DNA from 3 places in the Paenibacillus sp. FSL H7-0942 genome. Region 2 is predicted to be linked to each of the others. Evidence: predicted binding sites of a transcription regulator. Region 2 holds the regulator's gene; each other region holds the start of a gene.
What was found. The regulator NrdR, encoded in region 2, represses ribonucleotide reductase genes. The targets are predictions, from matches to a motif close to AACACNATATATNGTGTT.
Positions count from the first base shown of each region.

Region 1 (5,615 bases), 2.7 Mb from region 2:
TTAATGGGGATAAAAGCCACATCAAAAGGAACACCGAATAAATCTTTAGGGTAGTGATCGAATCGTTTGACTGTACCGCCGTTGAGATCAGCAAAATTTCGATTTCCATCCAATAGAGGGTCGCCGGGTTGATAATTCAGTTGTTTTAACGATTCCCCTGCTGAGAAATATAGGAATTTCTCATGATCAATCACGGAGAGGGTTACATCCTGACGAATCGTATCTCGAAAGAAAGGCATACATGTAATTAATGCTTGAACAATATCCATATAAAAGATGATTCCTCCCTGGTTACCTTATGTAAACGGTTAAATTTTAAATGCTAACTTAATAACTACCTATATTATATATCGTCATGCAATAGAGAAGAAAATAGAGAGAATGGATAAAACCTATTTCTTAAAGAAGACCGCTATACGCCAATAAGACACGAGTCCGCTGGGGATCCGTGCCTTGTTAGTTGGTGAGGGGAATAAAACCAATGTTTACAGCATACTGAGCTGCATTGTAACGATGGTTCGAGTGGCTAGTGTTGCACGGACATCAATCAAACGCTGATTCCGGCTGCCGCGGAAGGGCAAGGAGACATCACGCTCCGCTTCAACGTATCGACCGTCAATAATGACATCGCACAACCGGGCAAGCTCCGCTCTCGCAGAGTCGGTAATCAGTTCTTCATATTCGAATCCCGTGTAGGCCCATACCGTCAGATCAGGACGTGCAGCGCGGAGTTGCTGGACCCAAGACGTACATTCTGCTGCCGAGAAAAAGGGATCACCACCACACAACGTAACTCCATCCAGCAATGGATGGGTCGTCACTTCATGCAGAATCTGCTGCTGCCGCTCCTCTGTAAAGGGCTCACCCGCTCGAAAGCTCCATGAATCCGGACTGAAGCAGCCCGGACAGGCGTGACGACATCCGCTGATGAACAACACGGCACGCAGGCCGGTCCCTTCATTTACCGATTCCGGGATGTAACCATATAGATTCACCGGTGCTTCACCCGATCCCGCACTTCAGCTTGTTTCGCAGCATTGAAGCGTACTTTGTAATCCCCGGTCAGATAGCCAGTTACGCGGCGTAACCGCTGGAAGTGTACATGGTTCTCGTGGGCTTCACAGTTTGGGCATACATTCCCAATGACGCCTTCATAACCACATGCAGGGCAGCGATCAATTGGATGATTAATGGAGAAATAACCGATATCCTGCGCCAGTGCATACTGTACGATCCGCAGGAAAGCTGCGGTGTTGGCCCGAACGTTTCCGTCAAGCTCCACATAGGAGATTGCACCCGCGTTACATAACGTATGGAACGGTGCCTCCAGTTCAATCTTCCGATATGCTGGAAGCGTGTGGTAGACCGGGATATGGAATGAATTCGTATAATACTCCCGATCATTCACTCCGGGAATAATGCCATAACGCTCTCTGTCGATCTTCGTGAATTTGCCGGACAACCCTTCAGCAGGTGTGGCAAACAGTGTGATATTCAAGTTATGCTGCTCGCTCATCCGGTCACAGAACTCTCTCATGGTCCGAATAATGTTGAGCGCTTCGCGATGTACATGAGGGTCCTGTCCATGATGGCGCCCATAGAGAGCTGTCATACATTCCGCGAGTCCGATAAAACCAAGAGATAATGTTCCATGCTTTAAAAGCTCGGCAACCGGCTCGTTCGGGCCAAGCTGTTCTCCACCTTCCCATACACCCTCCCGCATCATGAAGTCCGATGCCTTGGCAGGTTGCAATGTCTGAATTCGGTAGCGGTGCAGCAGGCCGGAAGCGGCATTATGCATAACTGACTCCAAAGCAGTATAGAATCCGGTTCGGTCAGCGACAGCTCTTGCACCTTGGCAAATACCAAACCGGATGCCGAGCTTCACGAGGTTAATGGTGTTGAAGGACAGATTACCTTTACCACTTTGACGATTGCGACCAAACCGGTCAGCCAGTGTACGTGTGCGGCATCCCATGGTTGCGATGATCGTATCCGGATCTTCCGGATGATAGAAGGGCAGATTGAAAGAGGCATCCACATTGACAAAGTTAGGATACATCCGCCGGGATGAACAGGTGACTGCGAGCCGGAACAGATCATAGTTCGGCTCTCCTTGAGCCTGATTGATCCCCTGTTTACATTGGAAAATATGTTGAGGGAACACGGGAGTCTCCCCGTTGCCCAGGCCTCGAATGGTTGCTTCCAGCAACGAGCGTGATACCAACCGTCCTTCCGCAGAAGTACATAATCCATAGTTCAGTGAAGTAAATGGAATCTGACCACCCGCCCGGCTGCTCATCGTATTCAGGTTATGAATCAGTGATTCAGCAGCTTGTCCTGTCTCCAATTCAGTCTCTTCATAGGCGAAGGCATATGCCCGCGGACATTGATTCTTCGCTTCGATGCTATCCAGATGAAGCTGTTCATCCCCGATCAGAACATTTTCACCAAAGAGCCGTTGCCCTTTGCGGTAGTGTTTGCGGAACGATCGCTGTACATAAGGGGCCAGATCCCAGTCAATTTTATTGGCCGATACACCGCCATATTGACTGTTCTGCTGGGATTGGAAGATGATCGCAACCAGAGCCATGGCAGACATGATCGTCTGAGGTGTGCGAACCGATCCGTTACCTGTGTTGAAACCCGCAGCAAGGAGACGGTCAAACGGGATAAAGATACAGTTGGTCGTTCCAAGTGCATACTGATCCAGATCGTGTACATACAGATCCCCATTCTCTACAGCTTGGGCAAGCTCTTCCGGCAACACATGACGCAGAGCATGCCACTTGGCGGTCTCCGAACCGAGCCTGCTCATCTTACCACTGAAGGAATCCCCGTTCAGATTTGCATTTTCCCTCAGCGTATCGGCGTCTTCTGCGCCAATAATTCGTCTTCCCAGGTCGGATAATAGATCGGATGCCGGTGGGGTGGCATACTCAAGCATGTTCATGTAAGGTTCCTCCTAAAATGATTTTGGTTATCATTCAATTCACGTTAAATACTATATGTAGATTCGTCTTATCCATTTATAAACTATATGTGGTTTTTTGGGTGTGATCATGATCACACAGCTTACTGAACAAAATGGACTTTCCTTTAATTGCTGCGGATAAAGGTTCCCAAAGTCTGAGCGGAAGCGTATAATTTCTAGTTATTCTGCAAGTATAATATCCGAAGTCGGACAAGATGGACTTTAATCAAGCTGAAAAGGCGAGTTGCAATGAATTCGCGGTCGTTAAACCATCCGTTTAAGACCTGCTTTTGTCCGCAAATGGGCAATAGGCAGGGAGTATGATTCTCTTATACTTCTACGGTGTTAATCATATAAGTATAGATTGTGACAGCTATTCGGATTTTTGATGACCCCTGTACGTGATTAAACATTCTGAAATACAGATTTGAAAGTGCAGCTAAGATAAGAGGGGTGAATCATGGGGACGGCAGAAGGCATTACAAGAGGCTTCTATGAAGATATAAAGGAAGCTGCGGCCCATATCGTAGACGTATTAAGCGGTATATTGAAGGTCAATACCATCTTTGTTGCCACGAATGACGGGGTGACCAATGTCATTTTGGAGGCCTTTAATCGTACGGAAGAGTTAGTTGTTAAAGGCAGTGCACTTCCATTTACGGATTCATATTGCAGCCTGGTATTAAGAGACAACGGTAACGTGCTTACGATCCCGGATACATGTGAACATCCGATGACACGATCCATGGGCGTTACGAGCGGACTTGGCAATCGCTTCTTCGTGGGCGTGCCTATTATGAGAAGATCGGGCGAAACATTTGGTACCATCTGTCTGATGGATGATCCTGGTTATGTGATCAGCGAAACCGATATGAAGACACTGAAGGCGATGGCTGTATTCCTGGGTTATGTTGTTGATCTGGAAAGCACGTTGCATGTTCAGGAGCAGAAATTGAGTGATTCGGAACAAATGCAAGAACAGCTCCAGGCAGAGAAAGAACGTGCCGAATCTGAGGCTATGACCAAAACACAGATGTTGAAGCTAATGAGTCACGAGATTCGCAATCCTTTGAACGGTATTTTGGGACTGACAGATCTGATGCGCACACCGGATATGCCTGAGGAGCAGTCCGAATATGTGAACATGATTGAGACAAGCGGCAATATTCTGCTTTCCTTGCTGAATAATATGATGAATTTCAACATAAATGAAGCAGGTAAAACGGTTATACATGATGATCCGTTTGATCTGGTAGGTACCATTGAGAATACCGTGTATCTCTATGCCGGGATTGCGACGGGCAAGAACATTGAGCTGGGATTAAATCTTGAACTGAATGTATCTCAAGTGTTCGTTGGTGATGAAGTCAAGATTGGACAGTTGCTTGCACACGTCATTCAATATGCTCTCGATTCAACGCGTGAAGGTTCCGTTCTGATCACAGCAGTGGTGAACGGAGAAGAATTGGAGGAGACCGGTACACTTCAGCTCAAGGTGAAGTACACGGGTCAGATGTTATCGGACAAGAAGAAACCATCCTTTAACAGCCAAGATGAAAAATTGAATATCCAAAAACTGATTGGAAGCAATCTGGGTTTAGCTGTAAGCCAGAATCTTGCCATTCTCATGCATGGCCGTATTCAGGTGAGCAGTGTGAAGGAAAATGAGACGGAATTCAACATTTCACTTCCGTTACGCAGATACTGGGAGTTACCTCAGCTCGCAAGTGTTCAGCAGCGGTTAAAAGGGAAAAAGGTGTTACTTGCCAAGGACCCTGACATTTTGCAAGGTGTCTCTTCCCTGATGCGTAGGTGGGAGATGGATGTACACATGACCTCGGGTTTGACATTAGCGCATGATTGGATCAAGGAAGGATTCATGCCGGATGTAGCCGTTGTGGATATGGGATTAATGGAAGGTGGCGCGGTTGATTTTGTACATGAACTGAAACAGCGACTGGAGAATCTGCCCGTCATTGTTCTTGTTCCTTATGGTATGCACATTGAATTGCATGAAGCAGAGGCCTTTGATGCTGTTCTGACCAAGCCGGTCAGACAGGCTGATCTGTTGAATGCATTGAGCATTACTTTGCCTTAAATCATGATCATAGATCTTTAATCGGCGCACCTTATAGGTGCGCTTTTTTTCGTTTTCCATTTTCTGAGCCAAAGCCCTTTTATTCCGAGCTGGTTACGTTACAATAGAAAGTGAACTTCATCTTTATAACCAATAGAGGAGGATATGCAATCAATGGATTATCGCAGATTAGGTGGAAGCGGACTGAAAGTAAGCGAGATTAGCCTGGGAAGCTGGCTGACGTACGGAGGGTATGTGGAACGTGAGAATGCGGTGAAATCAATTGAAACTGCATTTGATGAAGGCATTAACTTTTTTGATACTGCCAATGTATACGAACGGGGCGCAGCAGAAGAACTGCTTGGGCAGACGCTCAAAGCATATTCCCGTGACTCTTATGTACTTGCAACCAAAGTATTTGGCAAAATGGGTGATGGTCCGAATGACCAGGGGTTATCTCGCAAACATATCAAGGAGCAATGTGAAGCCAGCTTGAAGCGCCTAGGCGTTGAATATGTGGATATCTATTATTGCCATCGTTATCATACCGAAACACCAATTGAA
Region 1 covers NZ_CP150279.1:6,490,410-6,496,024, reverse strand. Annotated here, with positions in the region: gene MHI48_RS28415 (methyl-accepting chemotaxis protein) at 1-269, opposite strand, end outside; gene nrdG (anaerobic ribonucleoside-triphosphate reductase activating protein) at 486-995, opposite strand; gene MHI48_RS28405 (anaerobic ribonucleoside triphosphate reductase) at 992-2,953, opposite strand; gene MHI48_RS28400 (histidine kinase dimerization/phospho-acceptor domain-containing protein) at 3,435-5,072, shown strand; gene MHI48_RS28395 (aldo/keto reductase family protein) at 5,226-5,615, shown strand, end outside.
Region 1: the regulator NrdR is predicted to act here: its motif matches at 3,001-3,018, upstream of MHI48_RS28405 (anaerobic ribonucleoside triphosphate reductase).

Region 2 (5,615 bases):
GCGCAGAGAAAACCGGTCGTGCCAGGTGCTCCGAGCGGCTTCAAGGCGACAGCCGGTGACGGTCAGGTCACATTGAACTGGACCGCCCCTGCTGACGACGGTGGCAGTGCGATCTTGGGCTACAAGGTATGGTATGGCAACGGGACGCCGATCACACTGGATGCGACGGAGACCAAATATACCTTTAAGAACCTGACAAACGGCCAAGGCTACAACTTCACCATCATCGCGGTGAATGCAAAGGGCGACGGCGCGGAGATCAGTGCTACGACGACGCCGATGAAGACGACGACTCCCACTGTGCCTGATTCTGGCGGCAATACGGGCAACACCGGAAACACCGGAAATACCGGCAACATCGGTAATACGGGCAACACCGACAATACGGGCACCGGGACAGACCCTGGAACGTTGAAGTCGACCTACACAGTGAATACACCGAAGGATAAGCCCGCGGTCACAGACAAAAACGGCAACACCACCCTCCCCGGTGGCGGCGAGATTGCGACCAAAGGCGGGACGAAGATTAAGGTGCCCGAAGGCACAACGATAGACTCAAACGATAAGGTAACCATTCCGGCAGACAAGAGCGCCGAAGTGACACTACCCGGCGAAAACAACACAGTGACCATTTCGGGAGGATCGACGATAGCGAGCGACGGTACGGTTACAGTAGGCGGCAAAGACGCGCATGTGACCCTGCCCAACGGCAACCGTGTGGATATTCACGGCGGATCAAAGATACGGAGCAACGGAGCGGTTGTGGTAGGACCGAGCGGCGCAAGAGTTGACTTAGACAACGGCATGTCGCTGAACATCCGTGAGGGTACGGAGCTAGCATTTGATGACGCCACCCCACTGGGCTTCCTCGTGCTATCGGGCAATCCTTTCAGAGATGCCAACATGGACGACTGGTTTTACAACGATATAAATTTCGCCTACACATACGATCTTTTCAACGGCACCACGTCCACAACTTTCTCACCGGGCACCGCAATGACGCGTGCAATGTTCGTGCAGGTACTGGCCAATCTTGAGAACGTAAACCTCTCCAGCTACACGAGTTCCCGCTTTAACGACGTGACGGACGGACAGTGGTACACGGCGGCAGCCGAGTGGGCAGCCGAAAAAGGCGTAGTCAACGGTACAAACGCAGAACTGTTTGACCCCAATTCAACGATGACGCGCGAGCAGATGCTGGTGATACTGTACAACTACATGAAGTACAAAGGCTATGAGCTCCCTGAAAGCCACGCTAAGCCCTTCACGGACGAGAGTGAGATCAGCTCATGGGCATTGGAGGCCGTTCAGGCGCTACAAGGCATCGGCATTGTATTAGGCAAGTCGGACAACTTTTTTGCTCCCAAAGCCACCGCCACCCGCGCCGAAGTAGCCACGATCTTTGTAAGATTCGTCGAATATCTGGCTAAGTGAAAGCGTATACAGAAGAATGTAGCCCCTTCCGGCTGGACAATATCCAGCCGGAAGGGGCTCCTTGTTTACAAACTGTACTTTTTTTGACAACTCCACAGTCAGGACTTTAAACCCTCTATTTTTGCATCTAGAATATTCGTCCCCAAGCTCGTCCCCAAGTCCAAAAATTCTAATTAATTAATGCATGTTCTGATTTATTTCACGCACAAAAAAACGCCATCACATGACGTGATGGCGTTCTTGATTATGGAGCCTAGGGGGATCGAACCCCTGACCTCATCGCTGCCAGCGATGCGCTCTCCCAGCTGAGCTAAGGCCCCAAGATATGAAATAGATAACTTGTCCAGCACTGCTACGTTCCACAGGCGACTCCTATATCATATAAAATCCAGCTTTCGCTGTCAATCACTTTCTCAAGATCCAAAGTGATTGGAGAAGAACAACCGATTTCTCTGGTACACACGGACTGGAACTCCAGACTGCTCTTCTCCCTTTACCAACTTCACTAATCCTCCAGATCGTCTTTGGACAACAGGGATTTCAGTTCTTTCATGAACATATTGATATCTTTGAACTGGCGGTATACCGACGCAAAACGGACATACGCCACTTCATCGACTGGAAACAACTGTTCCATCAATAGCTCACCAATCTGGCGACTCTCGACCTCAGCATCGGCTGTATTACGCAGGGATTTCTCTACTTCAGATACCATCATCTCCAGGGTCTCTACGGAGACTGGACGTTTCTCACAGGCACGAATCAGCCCGCGGAGAATTTTATCCCGGCTGAACTCTTCACGACTGCCATCTTTCTTAATGACAATCAGTGGAGTCTCCTCAATCATCTCAAACGTTGTAAATCTTCGGGCACACTGCTCACACTCACGGCGACGACGAATGGATTTTGCTTCGTTGGCCGGACGCGAATCAAGCACTTTGGTACCCATATAACCGCAATAAGGACACTTCAAAACAGATCACTTCCCACGTTTTACTTTTTACCACATATTCCCTGTACTGATTTTGTAATGAAAAACGCATTGCCGACACATAATACTTTTACCAACCCGCGAGGAGGTGAACAGCAATGGCACAAAGCAATGGTAACTCCAACAACTTGGTGGTAACTAAAGCTTCCGCAGCACTCGAGCAAATGAAATATGAAGTTGCTCAAGAACTCGGAATCAGCATCCCACAAGACGGATACCAAGGTAACATGACTTCTTACGAGAACGGTTCGATCGGTGGGTACATCACGAAGCGTCTGGTAACAATTGCAGAACAGCAATTGGCAGGTCAATACCAATAATATCTGCATCGTAATACGCTACACAGAGGAGCATGGAGCGGCCGGTGAATAACCGGCCTGCTCTGTGCTTCTACTTATATACTTAGAACGTATTATAGATCTTTACATACTGATTATAATAGTAAATGACTCTTTGTACATAGTGACGCGTCTCACCAAACGGAATATCTTTCACTGTATCAAACGAGCCATCCCATACACCATCTCTAAGCCAACTGTTTACTTTGCCTGGTCCCGCATTATAGGCAGCGATCATAACTGCTTCATTGCCATCGAATTGATCGGATAGATTCCGCAGATACCATGTGCCTAATTGAATATTTCGTTCAGGCTCGTGCTTCAATTCCTCCAGCGAAGTGTCGGGAATTTTGGCTTGTTCCAGTATCCAATTCGCGGTGTCCGGCATCAGTTGCATGAGCCCAATGGCACCTCGTTTGGATTCCTTGCTTGTCTTAAAATTAGTCTCCACCTTGATAATGGAAGCAATCAGAAACGGATCAACCTCATAACTCTGAGATTGGGCACGGATCTCTTCCTTATAATGTATGGGATAGAACCATGCCATCCAGTTTGTATTCAGAAATAACACCAGTACAAAGGACACAAACATCAACAGCAGTACACGTTTCTTACGCAATATCTTCATAACAAACCCTTACGCTGTAGATATGAGTCAATTTGCTGCTCCGTCTCTGTCCATAAGCGGCTGTTATCGATGACAATGTCTGCCAGCTGCTTTTTGCGCTCAATATCCATCTGTACATCCATTCGAGCCTCGGCCTGTGCTGCAGTCATTCCATCCCGACTCATCAAGCGATCTCGTTGCACCGATCTCGGGACATATACTACCATGACTTCCTCGAAACCATCCTCCAGGCCTGATTCGTAGAGCAAAGGAATATCAGATACCACAAGTTTATCCGGATGTTGCAACGCGTATGCAGCAGCCCGTTCGCGCATCTCTCTTCGGATCGCCGGATGTGTGATAGCCTCCAATGCCTTTCGTTCCTCTGGTTGTTCGAAAACAATACTTCCGAGCTTTTTCCGATCCAGTGTTCCATCTTCGTTCAGTATGGCTTGTCCAAACCGCTTAACAGCGGCGGCCAACACGGGATGCCCGGGCATCATAACTTCCCGGGCAATAACGTCTGCATCGATGAGCAACGCTCCCTTACTGGCGAGATAGGCGGAAACACTGCTTTTGCCTGTCGCGATCCCGCCGGTTAAGCCTATATTCATCGTTTCACCTCATAACAACTTCATTATTCCCATAATCATTAACAATAGCGCTGGCAATACAGACAGTCTTCGCATCCAGCGCAGAGCTGAGAATCGTAGGCCAACCTTCATGCCGAGTGACAGAAACGCCCCACTAAACAGTGCAATAATGAGTGCTGTCCATAGTGTAGGGAATCCCAGAAGTGCCGCTCCCAAACCTGCTCCAAACGCATCCAGAGACAGGGCAATACCAAGCCACATCGCTTCTTGAGCAGATATACTCCCCGAGTTATCCATATCCGCCTTGGAGGGACTGCGAAGGATCTGAATGACAACGCCCAGCTTGCGCAGCTCCAGTGTAAATACCATTCGTTCCAGTGATCCATTTGAAGCCGACTGCTCCAGATCCAGTGCAAGCACCTGATTCCTGCCCTTTGAATCCGACAGTCTCTCTTGTGCTTCTCCCACTCCAGTTACCTTTGCTTCTGTTCCCTCACCCATTCCAGTGTCTGTTTCCAGCTGTTCTTTGCCTTGCTTTCGAATTAGTTGCAACAGTGACCATGCACCAATACCTATCAATATAACAGCTCCCACGATCGAAGCGATATCCGGTGACACCACATGAGACAACAACACACCTACTTGCATCGACAAGGCAATAACCAATCCTGAACAGATCGAAATAACAGCGATAGATAACAGGGGAATCTTAGTCCTCCGTAACCCATATGTAATCCCGACTCCAAAACCATCTAAACTAAGCGCCAAAGCAAGCGCCAGCAATGAAATAAAATGATGCAGCACCCCGGACTCCTCCTCTGTGCGGTACTCGTGCCAACTGAAGATGCCAGTATGGGTATACGCCCGCTTATTTCTGCCATATCAGTATATGGAGGGAGGAATCCAAGGGTGCTATGATTTCATCATTTCGTTCATTCAGTTCATGTTACAGCAGCTGACAGTTCGGACAAAAATGCGTGCCACGGCCACCAACCACCGTTTTTTCAATTAACGTACCACAAGTTGTACAAGGTTCTGATTTGCGTCCATAGATTTTCAGTTGATGCTGGAACATCCCCATCTCACCCTGTCCATTCACATAGGACTTGATGGAAGATCCACCTGCATTCACTGCATCTTGCAACGTAGCCACAATCGCTTCATGAAGCACCGTTAACTGAGCTTCGGTCAGTGTCTTGGCGATGGTCTCGGGATGGATACCTGCGCGAAATAGAGCCTCGTCCACATAAATATTCCCGATACCAACCACATATGCCTGATTTAAAAGTACAGCCTTGATTTTGGTTGTACGCTTGCCAACCGCCTCGCGGAATGCAGTTACCGTAAAGGCTGGATCAAGCGGCTCCAGTCCCAGCTTCAGCAGAGGTTTGGACACCAGTTCCTCACCTGCATTAAACAGATGCATCGTACCAAATTGACGCACATCCTTATAACGCAATTCCGTACCATCATTAAAATGGAAGATCACATGTGTATGTTTCTCCACATCTTCATGCTGCTCGTACACACCGTACCTTCCTTCCATCCGCAGATGGGAGACAAGCACCAGCCCGTCCAGCAAAATACGCAAAAACTTGCCGCGGCGCTCCACCCCAATGACGGTATGTCCCGCGAGTTCCATTGCAAATGCA
Region 2 covers NZ_CP150279.1:2,178,927-2,184,541, reverse strand. Annotated here, with positions in the region: gene MHI48_RS09940 (S-layer homology domain-containing protein) at 1-1,434, shown strand, start outside; tRNA gene MHI48_RS09935 (tRNA-Ala) at 1,682-1,754, opposite strand; gene nrdR (transcriptional regulator NrdR) at 1,940-2,407, opposite strand; gene MHI48_RS09925 (alpha/beta-type small acid-soluble spore protein) at 2,524-2,745, shown strand; gene MHI48_RS09920 (lytic transglycosylase domain-containing protein) at 2,828-3,391, opposite strand; gene coaE (dephospho-CoA kinase) at 3,388-3,984, opposite strand; gene MHI48_RS09910 (manganese efflux pump) at 3,994-4,767, opposite strand; gene mutM (DNA-formamidopyrimidine glycosylase) at 4,910-5,615, opposite strand, start outside.

Region 3 (5,615 bases), 160 kb from region 2:
GCGGGTCCTAGTTTCATTCTAGGGGACAGGCTATGCAAAGGTTGCTGCAACCTGTCGGGCGGCTGATCATGAATAAACACTACTTTTGCCAGCATTTGCAGGAAAAGTAGTGTCTTCGTCTATCTTAAGTGAAACATGCCGCTGCTAATGGCAGTCACTTTCACTTTGGGTTCATATTGCCAGATCATCTCGGTCCGGCGTGTCTCATACTGCAGTTTCATAGCTTCGCGATCGATTACCGCCTGTTTTGCTTTCTCTTCTTCGGCATCTGTCTCGGAGTCGATCGGTACTGCGGCCTCTGCCGCCAGTTCTACATCTACTCCAATGGGTTTAGCGTTAGTTATATCCACAACTTTTATCAGTGGTGCAGGTGGCGTGCGGTCAGAATGGACATTCTCATTCTCCGTGTCTGAGGTTATGTTACCTGGTAATTCTACCTCAGGCGTATCTTCCCGGAGTACCGCCTCATAGTAGGTGTCCAACACGTCCAGCTCCAGATAAAGCCGCTCTTGGGCTTTCTCTGCCCAGCTATAATCGAGTTCCAGCAAGCGGTTCGTCAAATGAGATTCCAAAGCAGCTCCGGCATCAAATAACGAAACTTTAGCTGTCTGTACATGCATGTTCTCCGCAAGCCTCGGACTGAGATCACGTCGGTTCAGCTTAGTGCCGAATTTTTCTATAATTTCACCCGAGCGAAGGGAGATGCCGAGAAAATGCAATTCCTCCCGTTTCAAATCACAGGCGAATTCCACCTTGAAACACACACCAAGCCAAGGCTCATATACGGCTGGCGCTGTAGCCCGCAATTGCCGTTTGGCAGCCTGTTCGAACAGGTTCACGAAGGCACCGCCTTCACGGGCAGCGCCGAAAATCTGCTGCAGTCTGCGACTGCCATACACCACTTCTTCACGCAATATTCGTCCTGGTCCCAGCTGTGGAAGTGATGGCGTAATACCGAAGTAACGGCCTAGAATAGTTTCTTTTGGTGGCTCGCCTTGAGGACTGCTGTTGGTTACGCCATTCGTTCCATCAGGGTTAGTTCCAGCAGGAGGTGATGCTTGCGCAGCTTTGGCTTCTGCTGCCTCAATGGCCTGCTGATAACTGTCAGGATCAAATATAAATGTAAAGGACATTGTCTCAGCGGGTGCTCCGGTTCGTTCCACAAACCCCCAATAATAGGGGCGATTGGTCAACGCTTTGTCCGCCTCAGGCGAGAGTTTGACTGTAACATGGGCAGGGGAACGCTCCATAATCTGACAATCCAGTGCTTCCAGATAGGTGAGAACATAAGCCTGTACTTCATGGGGAGACATGGTCATGAGTTAGCTACCTCCTTTGCGAAGATCTAACAACCCGGATACGGCAGGCCCTTCATCTGAAACCTCACGTTGAATAGAGTTCAACGATTGTCCAAGTGAATCCATTTTGCGGCGAATATCATCATCAGTTTGTGATTCCAGCATGATTTTGTACAAACTTTTCTCAATAGACTCCTTCTTCTCTAACCGTTCCAGAATGACATCCAGCCCGCCGATCACCATCTCAAACATATTGATCTTCTCATGCAGCAGATTCAAAATATGTTCCTCAATGGTTCCAGTCGTGGATAAATTGAAGATGTTCACGTCATTTTGCTGTCCCAGCCGGTGTACCCGACCGATCCGCTGCTCAACCCGCATAGGGTTCCAAGGCAAATCAAAGTTGATCATATGATGGCAAAATTGCAGATTAATGCCTTCACCACCCGCTTCGGTTGCAATCATGGCCTGCACACGCCCGCGGAAGAGATCCATCATCCAGTCTTTTTTGCCTCGATTCATGCCACCCCGATAGGGTACAGCCGTAAGCCCATTGTTGCGGAAATAGTTTAGCAGATACTCCTGCGTGGCCCGGTATTCAGTGAAGATAATTACTTTTTCATTCATGTTCCGAACCAGCTCCATCGTTTTCTCCGCTTTGGTATTCTCCTTGATCGCTTTAATATGGGCAACGAGTTCCCAAATCTTGTCCCGAAGGGGAGAGTCCAGCGGAAGTTTCTTCGACAGATTAACCAGCGTCACGAATACAGCATCCCGACTGCTGCACACTTCACGCTGCAATGTAACAAGGGAGAGCATGCTGCTCAGGTTACCGCCAGCTTCCTGGTACTGGTCTTTAACAAAGGAAGTCACGCCATCATAAAGCGCTTGTTCTTCGGGCGATAGTTGCAGATTCACGTTGGAGACATTCCGTTTGGTAAATTGAACAGGGCCTTCGCCGCGGCGGTTACGAATCATGACTTTGGATAACTCGTTCTTAAGCTGTTCCTGATTTTTCGGAACTCGTTTGTCTACAACAAAGTTGGCCGCAAAGTCACCCTGACGACCCAGTTGACCGGGCTTCAGCAGGTTGATCAGATTGAACAATTCACTCATATCGTTCTGCACAGGTGTAGCTGTAAGCAACAGACAATACTTTTTGCGCAATTTGAGCATGAATTGATAGTTGGTTGTTTTCTTGTTTTTGAGTTTATGAGCCTCGTCAATAATAATCATGTCGTAGTCGGTATTCAGCAGCATATCTTTATGTGGGTCACGTTTGGCTGTATCCATGGAAGCAACAACCACTTCATTCTGCCAGGAATAGGCCTTTTTCTGAGCAATAGCAGGGATGCCAAATTTTGAATTCAACTCCCGTACCCATTGCAACACAAGAGAGGCTGGCACGAGAATGAGTACCTTGGATACGAGACCCCGAACCATATATTCTTTCAGAATGAGACCGGCTTCAATGGTTTTGCCCAGACCCACCTCATCGGCGAGAATGGCCCGGCCTGACATTTCAAATAATACTCTGCGAGCAGTGTCCATCTGGTGAGGGAGTGGGGTAAGGCCTTGTAGATGCTTGAGACATTGGATCTCGTCAAAATTGGGAATCAGGTTGGTCTCTTCGGCTTGAATGCCCAGTTGGAAGAGTCGATAATCCCCCCAAGGACCTCCTTTATCCAGTCGTGATTCTAATTGATTAATCCAAGTCCGATCAAATTCTAAAGGAACGGGCAGCTCGGCTACAGGTTGATTCGTGTGATGCGGGTTTTTCCGGTTCATGGTGTTTCCTCCCCTGCCATACGTGATGACGTTTTATTCGTAGGTAATAGTATGGACGAATGAGAGTCAGTTCATAACTATGTGGGTTCAAATAAGGAATATTTACACTTGTCACTCCGATGACAGAATAACCTTCAATCGCTGTTATCCCCAGATTTTTTTTGATTCCCTTGTCCAAAGGGGGAAAACCCGGGGATAGCGTATGCTTTCGATGCAGCTTTCTTTCAGAAAGCTTTTAGGCCAACGCTTCGCTTCTTCAGGTTATTTCTGTCCTCTCCGTTCTTGTGTAAAAAGTTTAGTTGAACCAATGTGAACTACAGTTTATTTACAAGAAGCTTGTCCGTGTTTAGGGAGTCTATAAAATAAGGTCTGTGATAAAAGTCGTATGGAAAATCAATATATGGTGTAATATACTGGTTTTATATCACTATATGTGGTGTTTCATCATAATTTACTTCTATAGTGAAAATGGAGCTTTATGCCGGGGAGGTTGAATGTAGCGATGAAATCGAACCAACGATCGTACCAATTAGAAGGACTTAGCGAAAAAATATTCCTGGACCGATACGCCTGGAAGGACGCTGATTCGAATCATGCCAAGGTCGGAGATGTGGTATTGGTATTAACGAAGGATGATCCGAAGTTCCCAACCAAGGAAGTGGGCGAAATCATAGAACGTCAGGGTCAGCTTGTACAGGTAAGGACTCGAAGCGGAGAGATGATTGAGACAAACGTGGAGAAATTGACACTCAACATAGAAAAAACTCCAGAAGAGATGTGGGACCGTCTTGCCAAAGCGATGGCTTCTGTAGAATCCACAGCTGATCAGCGGGCGAAGTGGGAGTCCAAGTTCCGCTCTGTGTTGGAAGATTGGAAGTTAGTACCCGGAGGCCGCATTGCTGCGGGCGCGGGGGCAAGCGATGAGCTGACACTTTTCAATTGTTATGTCATTCCGTCTCCGCAAGACAGTCGGGGTGGAATCATGAAGACTTTGACCGAGATGACGGAGATTATGGCACGTGGGGGAGGTGTTGGCATTAATTTGTCCTCTTTGCGTCCTCGCCGAGCGGTGGTGAAAGGTGTCAACGGATCATCCAGCGGTTCCGTATCGTGGGGCGGATTGTTCAGTTATACGACTGGACTGATTGAACAGGGCGGAAGCCGCCGGGGTGCGCTCATGCTGATGATGAATGACTGGCATCCAGATGTGCTTGATTTTATTACCGTGAAACAAACGATGGGGCAGGTGACCAATGCCAATCTGTCTGTATGTGTGAGCAACGCATTTATGGAGGCTGTCAAGCAGGACGGAGATTGGGACTTGGTTTTCCCCGATACGAACGATCCGGACTACGACATCGAGTGGAACGGGGATATGCAGCAATGGAAAGCCGCAGGTCATTCGGTGGTGCACTATCGTACACTGAAGGCGCGCGAAATCTGGCATACCATTATTGAATCAGCCTGGAAATCGGCAGAGCCCGGTGTGGTATTCATGGAGTACTACAACCAGATGTCCAACAGCTGGTACTTCAATCCGATTATCTGTACTAATCCTTGCGCAGAACAGGGTCTGCCTGCCTGGGGTGTATGTAATCTGTCTGCCATTAATCTGTCCAAATTCTACGATGAAACAAATCATGATGTGGCATGGGATGAACTGGCGGAAACCACTCGTATCTCGACTAGATTTTTGGACAATGTCATCGATGCAACACCATATCATTTTGAGGAAAATAGACTGAATCAGCAGCGTGAACGCCGGGTTGGGCTTGGCACCATGGGACTGGCAGAGCTGATGATTAAGCTGCGTATTCGATACGGCAGTCCTGAATCTCTTGTTTTTCTGGATAGACTGTATGGATTCATGGCGAAGGAGGCCTATCTGGCATCGGCAGAGATTGCAGCAGAGAAGGGAGCTTTCCCAGCTTTTGAAGCTGAACCGTATTTACAGAGTGGATTCATGAAAAACATGGTTGCGACGTACCCTGAAGTGGGAGAGGCCATCCGTAAACAGGGCATTCGAAATGTCACACTGATCACACAAGCGCCAACGGGAAGTACAGGTACGATGGTGGGCACATCAACAGGTATTGAGCCGTATTTCGCCTTCAAGTATTTCCGTCAAAGCCGTCTAGGTTATGATGAACAGTTCGTACCGATCGCACAAGATTGGCTGGATGAACATCCTGGTGAAGCTTTACCAGACTATTATGTGACGGCGATGGATTTGTCGGCTGAGAATCACATACGGGTGCAGGCAACGATTCAGCAATGGGTGGATAGTTCGATCTCGAAGACGGCCAACTGTCCGGCTGATTTTACAATGGAGGATACGGCTGAGCTGTACGAACTGGCCTTCGACCTTGGCTGCAAAGGAGTAACGATATACCGTGATGGCAGCAGGGATGTGCAGGTGTTGTCCACGTCGAAGAAGGAAGAGACCCAAGGTGAAGATCAGAACACGGCGGAAGCTGAAGAGAAGACAGTCGTATCTGCTATAGAAAACCCGAATAATGCTGAAGTACA
Region 3 covers NZ_CP150279.1:2,341,132-2,346,746, forward strand. Annotated here, with positions in the region: gene MHI48_RS10655 (YqhG family protein) at 120-1,319, opposite strand; gene MHI48_RS10660 (DEAD/DEAH box helicase) at 1,323-3,086, opposite strand; gene MHI48_RS10665 (adenosylcobalamin-dependent ribonucleoside-diphosphate reductase) at 3,589-5,615, shown strand, end outside.
Region 3: the regulator NrdR is predicted to act here: its motif matches at 3,510-3,527, upstream of MHI48_RS10665 (adenosylcobalamin-dependent ribonucleoside-diphosphate reductase).